2 regions of the Streptomyces sp. NPDC002324 genome follow, and region 1 is predicted to be linked to the other one. Evidence: riboswitches for the same ligand, from Rfam matches in the RefSeq annotation. Region 1 holds a riboswitch; the other holds the start of a gene.
What was found. A riboswitch is a leader RNA that binds a small molecule or an ion and turns the genes downstream of it on or off. The one in region 1 is predicted to bind S-adenosylmethionine.

Region 1 (6,663 bases):
CGGTGGCGAAGTACGCCGAGATGTAGCCCTTGTCGAAGCGCATACCCTCGGTGAGCTCCAGCTCCAGACCGAAGGTCTGGGACTCCTCGACGGTGATGACGCCTTCCTTGCCGACCTTGTCCATGGCCTCGGCGATGAGCTCGCCGATCTGGGTGTCGGCGGCGGAGATGGAGGCCGTGGAAGCGATCTGCTCCTTGGTCTCGACATCCTTCGCCTGCTCCAGCAGGGCGCCGGAGACGGCCTCGACGGCCTTCTCGATGCCGCGCTTGAGGGCCATCGGGTTGGCACCCGCGGCGACGTTGCGCAGGCCTTCGCGGACCAGCGCCTGGGCCAGGACGGTCGCGGTCGTCGTGCCGTCACCGGCTACGTCGTCCGTCTTCTTCGCGACTTCCTTTACCAGCTCGGCGCCGATCTTCTCGTACGGGTCCTCGAGCTCGATCTCCTTGGCGATGGACACACCGTCGTTGGTGATCGTGGGGGCGCCCCACTTCTTCTCGAGGACGACGTTGCGGCCCTTGGGGCCGAGCGTCACCTTGACGGCGTCCGCGAGCTGGTTCATGCCGCGCTCGAGGCCGCGCCGTGCCTCCTCGTCGAACGCGATGATCTTGGCCATGTGAAGTGGTCCTCCCGGACAGGGGGTGGATTGCTCCGGACCGCGCTGGCGCCCGCGACGGACGGCCTGCCTGCCTCGTGGTTCCTTGCCCCACCCGGCTTGCGGGCCTCGCCGACCCGGTCCTCGTTGTCACTCTCACCTTCAGAGTGCTAACGCCAATGATTAGCACTCGACCCCTGCGAGTGCAAGCGCCTTTCGGTGATCCGCAGGTGAACGCGCCCCCCGCGCCCCCGTGCGCAACCCCCTGCGCGACCGACGCACGCCCCGCCCCGGACCGATCACGGCCCACCGCGCACCCCACACCGCGCACACAAGAGGGCCCGCACCCCGAAAACGGGGTGCGAGCCCTCCTACGAAGAACGAAGAACGTCGCTGCGTTGAACCCGGCGCGTTACTTCAGCCGGCCGCGAGTCGGACCATGTCCGCCTGCGGCCCCTTCTGACCCTGCGAGATCTCGAACTCGACCCGCTGGCCCTCTTCCAGGGTGCGGTAGCCGTCCATCTGAATCGCGCTGTAGTGGACGAATACATCCGCACCACCGTCGACCGCGATGAAGCCGTACCCCTTCTCCGCGTTGAACCACTTGACGGTGCCCTGAGCCATGCCTAACTCCCCTATTACTGGCCCTTGCACAGATCCACACTTCGCGGATCCGGGTCAGACCTCACCCCCCAACGGTTGGGGGTGTGCGCCGGAACGCGTCGACCGCGGCCGAATGTATCTGTCCAACTGCCCTCTGCAACAGGTCAATCGGACGAGAATTCTGGACACGACCGGTCGGGAATGTACGAACAATTCGCCCGAATTCAGGGCAAGTCGGGCCCCACAAAAGGAGCGAAATACACAAAAGGCCTGCACACTTTGGCTACTTCATATAGGGCGTGCGGCGGAATCACATATGCATCCGGCATGGAATCACTACGGTGATCGGACCGGGTTCCCCAACTCTACAGTGCTCAACCATAGAGAATTGCCCCCTCCGCTTCTCTCACGGAGGGGGCAATTCGATGAACTCTCGGTAATCAAAGTTACCGACGGTTACTACCGACGGGTACGGACCGGGGGTCAGCCACCCGCGACGGCGGGAATGATCGACACGCCCGCGCCGTCCGGCGTCGCCGTCTCCAGGCCCTGCTCGAACCGGACATCGTCATCATTCACGTACACATTCACGAACCGCCGCAGCTTGCCCTGATCATCGAGAACCCGGGCGGCGATCCCGTTGTGGTTCTTCTCCAGGTCGGCGATCACCTCGGCGAGGGTGCCGCCCTCGGCACTGACCTCGGCCTGACCGCCGGTGTAGGTGCGAAGGATGGTGGGGATGCGGACGTTGACGGACATGATGGGAAACCTCCGGGGAGTGCAGCGAACCTAAGGGGCGCGGGGCCGTGTTCCATGTGCGGCTACCGCCGCGTGGGCGCGACAAGCCCCGCCTACCCGCAGCCGAACGACTTGCTGACGGGTCCTGCTTACGCGAGACCGGCCTCTCGGAACGAATCGAGGCTGGGCCGGATGGTCGCGGTCAGGCCGGTCCCGGCCACCGCGTCCAGCGTCTTGAGACCGTCCCCGGTGTTGAGGACGACCGTGGTCAGCGTCGGGTCGAGGACGCCGTCCTCGATCAGCTTCTTCGTGACGCCGACGGTCACGCCGCCGGCGGTCTCCGCGAAGATCCCCTCGGTCCGGGCGAGCAGCTTGATCGCCTCGACGATCTGCTCGTCCGTCACGTCCTCCACGGCCCCACCGGTCCGCCGTGCGATGTCGAGCACGTACGGCCCGTCCGCCGGGTTGCCGATCGCGAGCGACTTGGCGATGGTGTTCGGCTTCTGCGGCCGCACGACGTCGTGGCCGGCCTTGTAGGCCACCGACACCGGCGAGCACCCCTCGGCCTGCGCACCGAAGATCTTGTACGGCTTGTCCTCGACGAGTCCGAGCTTGATCAGCTCCTGCAGCCCCTTGTCGATCTTCGTGAGCTGCGACCCGGAGGCGATCGGCACGACCAGCTGGTCCGGCAGCTTCCAGCCGAGCTGCTCGCAGATCTCGTACGCCAGGGTCTTGGAGCCCTCCGCGTAGTACGGCCGCAGGTTGACGTTCACGAAGCCCCAGCCCTCGCCGGCCGGATCGCCGATCAGCTCGGAGCAGAAGCGGTTCACGTCGTCGTAGTTGCCCTCGATGCCGACCAGCTCGCCGCCGTAGACCGCGGCCATGACGACCTTGCCCTGCTCCAGGTCGTGCGGGATGAACACGCAGGACCGGAAGCCGGCACGGGCTGCGGCGGCGCCGACGGCACCGGCCAGGTTGCCCGTGGAGGAGCAGGAGAGGGTGGTGAAGCCGAAGGCGCGGGCGGCTTCCAGCGCCTGGGCCACGACACGGTCCTTGAAGGAGTGCGTCGGGTTGCCCGAGTCGTCCTTGATGAACAGCTTGCCGGCGTCGACGCCGAGCGCGGCGGCCAGGTTGTCGGCCTTGACGAGCTGGGTCCAGCCGGGGTTGATGTTCGGCTTGGTCGCCACGTCGGCCGGGACGGGCAGCAGGGGCGCGTACCGCCAGATGTTCGCGGGGCCGGACTCGATCGTCTTCCGCAGCTCCTCCGTGTCGTACGCGGAGTAGTCGTACGCGATCTCCAGAGGCCCGAAACACTCCTCACAGGCGAAGACCGGTCCGAGCGGTACCCGGTGACCGCATTCCCGACAGCTCAGGGCGGCGGCGGGCCCGAGGTCTACTGTGGAGGTGGAATCGGTGGTGCTTGCAACAGTCTGCGCAGCCATGGAGGCGAGGCCCTTTCTCCTCATCTTCCTCACGACGCACTTCGCCGTGAGACGGATTTGGCACCTTCCCGAGCCGGGAGCCTCACCACGACAACGTGGTCAGACCGGCTGGAGGGTTGCCGGGGCTTCATCGGGCCGTATCCCTCTGCCCCTCTGGATGAGCGGTATTTGGTTGTATACGCCGACGGGCACCGACATGCGATGGTCACCAGCGTTGTCCAAGACTGTAACCGAAGGCCAGGACAGTTGAGAGAGCCGTCCGAACCGCGAGATGAACGCAGAGGAGCCGCGCACTGTGCTGAAGGAAGTCGAGCGCTGGCTGAGTACCCGCTCCTGGTCCATGGCCGACCGCCCGCTCCACAGGATCATGGCCGCCAAACGCGCCTGCGGCCAGTCGGTCAGCGTGGTCCTGCCCGCACTGAACGAGGAGGAGACCGTCGGCGACATCGTCGCGATCATCCGCCACGACCTCATGCGGCAGGTCCCGCTCGTCGACGAGATCGTGGTCGTCGACTCCGGCTCCACCGACCGGACGTCGCAGGTCGCGGCGGCGGCCGGCGCGCGGGTCGTCCACCGCGACGACATACTGCCCCGCGTCCCGGCCGTGCCCGGCAAGGGCGAGGTCCTGTGGCGGTCCCTGCTCGTCACGAGCGGTGACGTCGTCTGCTTCATCGACGCGGACCTCAGGGAGTTCTCGTCCGACTTCGTCTCCGGGATCGTCGGCCCGCTGCTGACGGACCCCGGTGTCGACCTCGTCAAGGCGATGTACGACCGTCCCCTCGGCTCCGCCGCCGGCCAGGGCGGCCGTGTGACGGAACTCATGGCCCGCCCCCTGCTCAACATGCACTGGCCCCAGCTGGCCGGCTTCGTCCAGCCCCTCGGCGGCGAGTACGCGGCCCGCCGCTCCCTCCTGGAGCGGCTCCCGTTCCCCGTCGGCTACGGCGTGGAGCTGGGCATGCTGGTCGACGCGCTGCACCTGGTCGGCCTCGACGCCCTGTCCCAGGTCGACGTGGGCGTCCGCAAACACCGCCACCAGGACGGGCAGGCGCTGGGCCGCATGTCCGCGGCGATCTACCGCACGGCCCAGCTCCGACTGGCCCGCGGCCACCTGATCCGTCCCGTCCTGACCCAGTTCGAGCGCGGACGGGAGGGGTTCGAGCCGCGGACGTACTCGGTGGACCTGGAGGAACGGCCGCCGATGGTGGAGATCGCGGAGTACGCGGAGCGGAAGGCGGCATAGGGGGAGGGGGTGCGGTTTTCGTCGCCGGGTGCGAGTGTGTGGGGCTTCTCGCGCAGTTCCCCGCGCCCCTAAAAGCCCAGGCCCCTGCGGGCCTGCAAGGTGCCGGCGTCGGCACTGAAAAGCACGGGGCGCAGCCCCTGCTTTTCAGGGGCGCGGGGAACTGCGCGAGAAGCCCCACCGGACCCGCACCCGCCGACGCACCCGCACCCCCCACCCCCCGAGGCACTCCTGTATACGGCCGAACCGCACGTTTGACCTCCGAACCCCCGGGCTAGGTTGAGCCTTATGGCATCAACGCACGGCTCGGCCCACGTACTCGTCGCGTCCAACCGGGGACCCGTCACCTACACGCTGGACGAGAGGACCGACACACTCGGCGCGAAGCGCGGCGGCGGCGGTCTCGTCTCGGGCCTCTCCGCGATCGACCCGTCCTCCGGCGCCGTCTGGGTCTGCTCCGCCCTGGGCGACGGCGACCGCGAGGCCGTACGACGCGGCATCGGCGAACCGGGCGTGCGCATGCTCGACATCCCCGCCGACGTGCACCACGACGCGTACAACGGCGTCGCCAACTCCACGCTGTGGTTCGTGCACCACATGCTCTACCAGACCCCCCTGGAACCGGCCTTCGACGCGGAGTTCCGGCGGCAGTGGGCGGCGTACGAGACGTACAACCGCGCCTTCGCCGAGGCGCTCGCCGACGAGGCGGCGGACGGCGCGGCCGTCCTGGTGCAGGACTACCACCTGGTCCTGGTCCCCCGCATGCTGCGCGAACTCCGCCCCGACCTGCGCATCGGCCACTTCTCGCACACCCCGTGGGCGCCCGTCGACTACTTCCGGATGCTCCCCGACGACATCGCCGCACAGGTGCTCGACGGCATCCTCGGCGCCGACCGCGCCGCGTTCCTCACCCGGCGGTGGGCGGACGCGTTCACCGCCTGCTGTCACGCCGTCCTCGGCCCCGACGCCACGTCCGGCACGAGGATCGGCGTGCACGGCCTGGGCGCCGACGCCGAGTTCCTGCGGACCCGCGCCCACCAGCGGGACGTCGACGAGCGCATCGTCACGCTGCGGGAGCAGATCGGCACGGCGCCCGACGGCACCCCGCGCCGCACGATCGTCCGCGTCGACCGCACCGAGCTGTCGAAGAACATCGTGCGCGGCCTGCACGCCTACCGGCAGCTCCTCGACGACCGGCCGACCTGGCGCGAGCGCGTCGTGCATGTCGCCTTCGCGTACCCGTCGCGCCAGGACCTCGCGGTGTACCGGGACTACATGGCCGAGGTCCAGCGCGTCGCGGACGACATCAACGAGCTGTACGGGACACCGGACTGGACCCCGGTCATCCTCCACCTCAAGGACGACTTCGCACGCTCCCTCGCCGCGTACCGTCTCGCGGACGTGGCCCTGGTGAACCCCATCCGCGACGGCATGAACCTCGTCGCCAAGGAGGTGCCGGTGATCTCCGACCGGGGGTGCGTGCTGGTGCTGTCGCGGGAGGCCGGGGCGTACGAGGAGCTGGGGGACGACGCGGTGGTGGTGAACCCGTACGACGTGGTGGGTACGGCGGCCGCGCTGGACGAGGCGTTGAACCTGCCGGCGGCCGAGCGGGCGGAGCGGGGCAAGCGGCTGGTCGCGGCGGCCACCGCGCTGCCGCCCACGCAGTGGTTCCTGGACCAGCTGAGGGCGCTGGAGGAGGCCCGGTAGCTACGGGAGGCCGGGCCCTCTCCTCGTCTCCTCGCTATACGTGCCCGGCGATGCCCGCCAGGAGGCGGACGACCCCCTCCGGGCCGTTCACCACCAGGTCGGCCCGCTCCGACAGTTCGGTGACCTCCGCGCTGCCGCTGCAGACCAGGAGGCCGGGCGTGCCCTCGGTGCGGAGTTTCTCGACGGCGGCGAAGGCGGGGAGGTCGCCGAGGTCGTCACCGGCGTAGAGGACGGATTCGGCGGCGGTTTCCGCCAGGTACTCGCGGAGGGCGACGCCCTTGTCCATGCCCGGGGGGCGGAGTTCGAGGACCATGCGGCCGGGTTCGACGATGAGGCCGTGCCGG
Region 2 (6,663 bases), on a different contig from region 1:
GCGGACGCGTCAGGACACGTCCCTGCTCCGGCCCCCGAGGGAGAGAAACAGCCGTGATCACCGCGATCGTGCTCATCAAGACCAGCGTGGACCGGATCCCGGAGATCGCGGAGTCGATCGCCGCGATCGACTCGGTGACCGAGGTGTTCTCCGTGACCGGCACGTACGACCTGGTCGCCATGGTCCGGGTGAAGGAGCACGAGGCCCTGGCGGACGTGATCCCCGGCCGTATCAGCAAGATCCCGGGCGTCCTCGGCACGGACACCCACGTCGCCTTCCGCGCCTACTCCCAGCACGACCTGGAGGCCGCCTTCGCCATCGGGCTGGACGGCTAGGGGCCTCTCGCGCCGGCCGCTCCGGCGAGGGTCAGGCGGGGAGGTCGACGGCCGCGATGCCCTCGGAGGTGACGGTGTACAGCCGGGCGGCGCCGACGACCGGGCCGGTGCCGTTGCCGGCCTGGGTACCGACCGTGAGCCTCCAGAGCCGGCTCCCGTCGCCGTCGACGGCGTGCAGCTCGCTGCCCGACCGCAGGTAGAGGACACCGGCGCGCTCCACCGGGGTGGGCAGGGGCTCGATACCCGGGTACGTCCACCGGGCTTTGCCGTCGGCGCTGGTCGCCACCAGGAGGTCCCGCTGCACCGCGACGAAGACGTCGGCGACGACGGTCGTGGTCGAGGCGTTGCCGCCGCCCCGGCCATGGGCCTGCCACACGGTCTCACCGTCACCGTTCACGCCGTACAGGATGTTCTGCTCGTCGTTCGTGCTCACGGCGAGCGTGTCCAGGAGGTACGCGGGCCGGGCGACGTCGCCGCCCAGCCGGACCTTCCACACCTCGGCGCCGTCCGCGACCTGGAGGGCGTGCAACCGGTCGTCGTACCCTCCGACGTACGCCATGTCCCCGACGACCAGCGGGGCCACGTCGGGTCCCCCGGGGATCGGTACGTCCCAGACCGTCTCGCCGCCTGTGTCGTAGGCCCGCACTCCCCCGCCGCCGGAGCCGCCGTAGGTGACGAGGGCGTGGTCGCCGGCGATCACGGGAACGTCCCTGCGGTTCCCGGGCAGCTTGCGCGACCACTTCCGCCCGCCCCGCGCTCCGACCGCCTCCAGGCGCGCGGACGCGCCCCCGCCCGCCGCGGTGACGACGAGGACGGTGCCGTCCGGGGCCACGGCCGGCGGGGACATGGCGGCGAACTCCGCCCCCTCGCGCGCGAACCGCACCGTCCAGCGCGGCAGGGCGTCGGCCGTGGCGAGCGCGAGCAGTTGTCCGCCCTCCACCGACACGTACAGCGTCTTCCCGTCGGGCGACAGCGCTCCGCAGGGCCCCGACGAGTCGACCACCTGCCCGACCGGCACCTTCCACGCGACTCTCGCGGGCGCCGCCGTCCCGGAGGCCCCACGGCTCCCTTTCCCGGTCGCCGAGTCGTCCCCCGCTTCCGACTGCCGCGTCCACAGCCATCCGCCCACCCCACCGCCGACGGCCGCCACCGCCGCAGCGCCGGTGAGAGCCCGCAGCACCCCGCGCCGCGAGGGCGAGAGCCGGGCGGGCACCTCCGCCACCGCCGGCGGAAGACCCTGTGCCGCCGGTAAGACGTCCGCCGCGGGCGACGGAGCATCCCCGGGAGGCAAGGACGTCCCGGGCGCCGCCGCGTCCGTCATCGTCACCGGAGCCACGTACTCGACCCCGCTCTCCCGCTCCCCCGAGTCCCGCTCCGGCAGCCACCGTTGGGCGCCGGACCACCCGGCGACGGCGGTGCTCCACTCCTCCCCCGTCCCCTTGCGCGACGCCCCCTTCGTGGGCCCGGCCGCCGCGACGACCTCCTGCGGTGTCGGGCGCTCGCCCGGCTCGGCGCGCAGGCAGGACTCCACCAGGGGCCGGATGCCGTTCGGCACGCCGGACAGATCGACGTCGTGGGTGAGGATGCGCAGCAGGACGACCGCGTCCTTGCCCTCACCGAAGGGCTCACGGCCCGCCGCCGCGTACGCGAGGACGGCGCCGAGGGAGAAGACGTCGCTCGGCGGCCCCACCTCGGCACCGTTGCGGATCTGCTCCGGCGAGACATAGCCGGCCGAGCCGACGACGGTCCCGGTGCGGGTCAGGGCCGTGCCCTCCAGCGCCCGTACGATCCCGAAGTCGATGACGCGCGGGCCGTCGGCCGCCAGCAGAATGTTGGACGGCTTGAGATCGCGGTGGACCATGCCCTGGGCGTGGATGGCGGTGAGGGCCCCGCCGAGCGCGGCGGCCAGCACGCGCACCGCCTCCTCGGGCAGCGGCCCCCGGTCGAGGACGGCGTCGCGGAGGTTCGGCCCGTCGACGAACTCCGTCGCCATCCAGGGCCGTTCGCCCTCGGTGTCCGCGTCGACGACCCGTGCGGTGTGCGTGCCGTTCCCGCCGACGGACCGCGCGGCGCGCACCTCGTGCCGGAAGCGGGCCCGGAAGGTGCGGTCCTCGGCGTGCTCGCCCCGCACCACCTTCACGGCCACCAGCGCCCCGGTGCTCGCCTCGGCGAGGTAGACCTCGCCCATACCGCCCGCGCCGAGCCTGCCCCGCACCTCGTAGGGGCCTATCCGCCGAGGGTCCGTCTCGCGCAGTGCCCGCACCCCGTGCACCCGTGCTCCCCTGTCCACCGCCACCGTTCGGCTGCCGAGGGGAGCGTATACGTCGGGGACACGTCAGGGGATCAGCCGGTTCGGGTCAGACGGCCGGAACACAACGGCCGTTCTCCGTACGGTAGTTCCACTTCGCGCCGTCCCGTACGAGTTCCTTCACGGCGCGCACGAAGCGCTCCACGTGCTCGTCGGGAGTGCCCGCGCCGAAGCTCACCCGGATCGCGTTGAGGGAGCGCTCGCCGGGCTCCGCCTCGGGCGCGCCGCACTCGCCCTGGTTCTGCGGATCGCTGCCGAGGAGGGTACGGACGAGGGGGTGGGCGCAGAAGAGGCCGTCGCGTACGCCGATGCCGTACTCGGCGGAGAGGGCGGCGGCGAAGTGGGAGCTGTTCCAGCCCTCGACGACGAAGGAGAGGACGCCGACGCGCGGGGCGTCGTCCCCGAAGAGGGAGAGGGTCCGCACCTCGGGCACCTCGGCGAGCCCGGCCCGTACGGCGTCGATCAGATACCGCTCCCGGGCGACCAGCGTGTCGAACCCGGCCTCGGTGAGGGCCTTGCAGGCGGAGGCGATGGAGTGGACGCCGATGACGTTGGGCGAGCCGGCCTCGTGGCGGGCGGCGCTCTCGTGCCACTGGACGTCCACGCCGCCGTCCGTCCGCCGGGTCACCTTGCGGCTGGCGCCGCCGCCCGCGAGATACGGGTCGGCCGCACGCAGCCAGTCGGCGCGCCCGGCGAGCACGCCGGACCCGAACGGCGCGTACAGCTTGTGTCCCGAGAAGGCGACCCAGTCCACGTCCAACTCCTGTACGGAGACGGGGTGGTGGGGCGCCAGCTGGGCGGCGTCGAGCACGATCCGCGCGCCGTGCGCGTGCGCGGCGGCGGCCAGTTCGCGCACCGGCCAGATCTCCCCGGTGACGTTCGAGGCACCGGTGACGCACACCAGCGCCGGCCCGTGCGGGTCACGCCCGGCCAGCGCGGCCTCCAGGGTGGCCACGGCCTGCCCGGGCGTGCGCGGCGCGTCCAGGTAGGTCACCCGGGCGTCGCGCCAGGGCAGCAGCGAGGCGTGGTGCTCGGTCTCGAAGACGAAGACCTGGCAGTCGGCGGGCAGGGCCCCGGCCAGAAGGTTCAGGGAGTCCGTCGTGGAGCGGGTGAAGACCAGCTGGTCGTCGGCCCGGCAGTCGAGGAACTCCGCGACGGTCCTGCGGGCGTTCTCGAAGAGGTCGGTCGACAGCTGGGAGAGGTAGCCGGCACCGCGGTGGACGCTGCCGTAGTAGGGCGCGTACGCCGCCACGTCGTCCCACACGCGCTGCAGGGCCGGGGCGCTGGCGGCGTAGTCGAGGGCGGCGTAGGTGACCTCGCCACCGGTGACGAGGGGGACGGTGACATCCCGGCCCAGAACGGGCAGCGGGGCACAAACGGCACGGTCGGCGGCAAGGGTGGAGACAGACATGGCGAACTCCCGTGAGGGGCATGCCGAAAGAGGGCATGCGGAGAAAAGAGAAAAGGGTGCGCGGAGGCGGGGCTCGGCGGCCCTATCGCATTCGCTTGCTCACGGAAGACTCCCTCGAAGCCGCGCTTGCCGTAGACCTCGCTGCCTACGGCCCGGTCTTCACCCGGGGCACCCCGCCACGACGGAGGGTTGCCGGACAGCCAGCCGGGGCTTTGGGCTGTCACTCATGACCTGATCAGGAACGTACGTGAAGTGATCGGCGTGCCGCAACTCGTGTCCGGATCGCGGAATGGGGCGCGTGACGGGTCGAGGGCACGGGCTTCGTCGGCGGGTGCGGGTCCGGTGGGGGCTTCTCGCGCGGTTCCCCGCGCCCCTGAGAAGCAGGGGCTGCGCCCCGTGCCTCTCCCCGCCCGACGCCCGTCCTTCGCCCGCCCGACCTCCGTCTTTCAGGCCCGCAGGGCCTGATGCCTCGTGGGCGCGGGGAACTGCGCGAGAAGCCCCACCGGGCCCGCGCCCGACGAACTACCGGTTGGTGGCAGCGACCCACCGTTCGAGAGCTTGTCGCGCCGCCCCCGAGTCGATCGACTCCGCGGCCCTGGCCATCCCGTCCCGCAACTGCTCCGCCAGCGGCCCGGACGTCGGCGACAACGCCACCAGCGCCGCCGCCGAGTTCAGCAGCACCGCGTCCCGCACGGGCCCGGTCTCGCCGCCCAGCAACCGGCGCGCGACATCCGCGTTGTACGACGCGTCGGCCCCCCGCAGCGCCTCCACGGGCACCAGCTCCAGCCCCACGTCGCGCGGGTCGAAGGCCTCCTCGGTGACCTTGCCCTCGCGGACGACCCACACCCGTGACGTCGCCGTCGTCGTCAGCTCGTCGAGACCGTCGTCGCCCCGGAAGACCAGCGAGGAGTTGCCGCGCCCGGCGAAGACGCCCGCCATGATGGGGGCCATCCGGGGGTCGGCGACACCGACGGCCTGGGCGCGCACCTTCGCGGGGTTGGCCAGCGGGCCGAGCGCGTTGAAGACCGTCCGGATGCCCAACTGGCCCCGCGCGGCGGCTACATGACGCAGCGCCGGATGGAACTTCACCGCGAAGCAGAAGGTGATCCCGGCCTCGTCGGCGACCTCGGCCACCCGCTTCGGCGTCAGCTCCAGATTGACGCCCAGCTTCTCCAGCACATCGGACGCGCCGGAGGCCGACGACGCGGCCCGGTTCCCGTGCTTGACGACCTTCGCGCCCGTACCGGCGACGACGATCGACGACATCGTGGAGATGTTGACCGTCTTGGCGCCGTCCCCGCCCGTGCCGACGATGTCGACCGTCTCCCCGGCCACCTCGATCACGTTGGCGTGCTCGTAGAGCGCGTCGACGAGACCGGTGATCTCGTCGACGGTCTCCCCCTTGGCCCGCAGCGCCACCACGAACCCGGCGATCTGCGCGTCCGTCGCCTCGCCGCGCATGATCTGGTCCATCGCCCAGAAGGTGGCACCGGCGTCCTGGTCGTGCCCGGACAGCAGCGCGTTCAGTACCGCCGGCCAGGAACGGCCCGCCGCGGTGTCGCCTCCAGCGGGGGTCACAGCGCTCATAGCCGCTCCTGGGTGTCGTCACCGCGGGCGGGAAAGGGCCGCGCGGATCGTGAAATCACTGATGCGCCCACCCTATCCAGGTCGGAGCACGGCGAAGGGCCCCTGTCCGAAGATCGGACGGGGGCCCTTCGACCGTGGTGTGGCGAAGCGGGACGATCAGTGGTGGCCGTGGCCGCTCGTGATCTCCTTGTACTCCTCGACGGTGGGCTTGGCGATCTGGTTGTCCTCGCCGTAGTAGCCCTTGCTCAGCTTGGCGCGGAGCTTCGACAGGCGCGTGATCTTGCGGGCGACACCGTTCTCGTCGACCGCGGCACCGATCTCGGCAGGCGCGTACTGCTCGTGCGCCGTGAGCGTGTGCAGCTGCTCCTGGCTGAGCGGCTCGTGGACCTCGATGAACTCACCGTGCGGCAGACGCTTGATGATGCCGGTCTCCCGACCGTGCAGCACCTTGTCCTTGTCCCGGCGCTGCAGGCCGAGGCAGATGCGCTTGGTGACGACGAACGCGACCACCGGGGCCACGAAGAACGCGATCCGGACGAACCAGGTGATCGAGTTGATCGACAGGTGGAAGTGGGTCGCCCAGAGGTCGTTTCCACCACCGATCAGCAGGACCATGTACCAGGTGATCCACGCGACACCGAAGGCCGTACGGGTCGGGACGTTGCGCGGGCGGTCCAGGATGTGGTGCTCGCGCTTGTCGCCGGTGACCCAGGACTCGATGAACGGGTAGACCGCGATCGCGACCAGGACCAGCGGGAAGATCACCAGCGGGATGAACACGCCCAGGACGAGCGTGTGGCCCCAGAAGTTGATCTCCCAGCCCGGCATGACACGGATCAGGCCCTCGGAGAAGCCCATGTACCAGTCGGGCTGGGCGCCGGTGGACACCTGGTCCGGCCGGTAGGGGCCCATGGTCCAGATCGGGTTGATCGTGGCGATCGCCGAGATGACCGCGATGACGCCGAAGACCAGGAAGAAGAAGCCTCCGGCCTTCGCCATGTACACCGGGAGCAGCGGCATGC

Region 2: another riboswitch for S-adenosylmethionine. It lies ahead of ACWCRJ_RS02040 (aminotransferase class V-fold PLP-dependent enzyme); the one in region 1 lies ahead of thrC (threonine synthase).

The regions. Positions count from the first base shown of each region.
Region 1 covers NZ_JBSFCF010000006.1:181,407-188,069, forward strand. Annotated here, with positions in the region: gene groL (chaperonin GroEL) at 1-613, opposite strand, end outside; gene ACWCRJ_RS11480 (cold-shock protein) at 1,010-1,216, opposite strand; gene ACWCRJ_RS11485 (MoaD/ThiS family protein) at 1,679-1,954, opposite strand; gene thrC (threonine synthase) at 2,083-3,375, opposite strand; SAM riboswitch class I at 3,393-3,539, opposite strand; gene ACWCRJ_RS11495 (glucosyl-3-phosphoglycerate synthase) at 3,671-4,615, shown strand; gene ACWCRJ_RS11500 (alpha,alpha-trehalose-phosphate synthase (UDP-forming)) at 4,901-6,319, shown strand; gene otsB (trehalose-phosphatase) at 6,354-6,663, opposite strand, start outside.
Region 2 covers NZ_JBSFCF010000001.1:475,086-481,748, forward strand. Annotated here, with positions in the region: gene ACWCRJ_RS02025 (rhomboid family intramembrane serine protease) at 1-57, shown strand, start outside; gene ACWCRJ_RS02030 (Lrp/AsnC family transcriptional regulator) at 54-335, shown strand; gene ACWCRJ_RS02035 (protein kinase domain-containing protein) at 367-2,607, opposite strand; gene ACWCRJ_RS02040 (aminotransferase class V-fold PLP-dependent enzyme) at 2,693-4,054, opposite strand; SAM riboswitch class IV at 4,172-4,286, opposite strand; gene trpD (anthranilate phosphoribosyltransferase) at 4,577-5,641, opposite strand; gene qcrB (cytochrome bc1 complex cytochrome b subunit) at 5,798-6,663, opposite strand, start outside.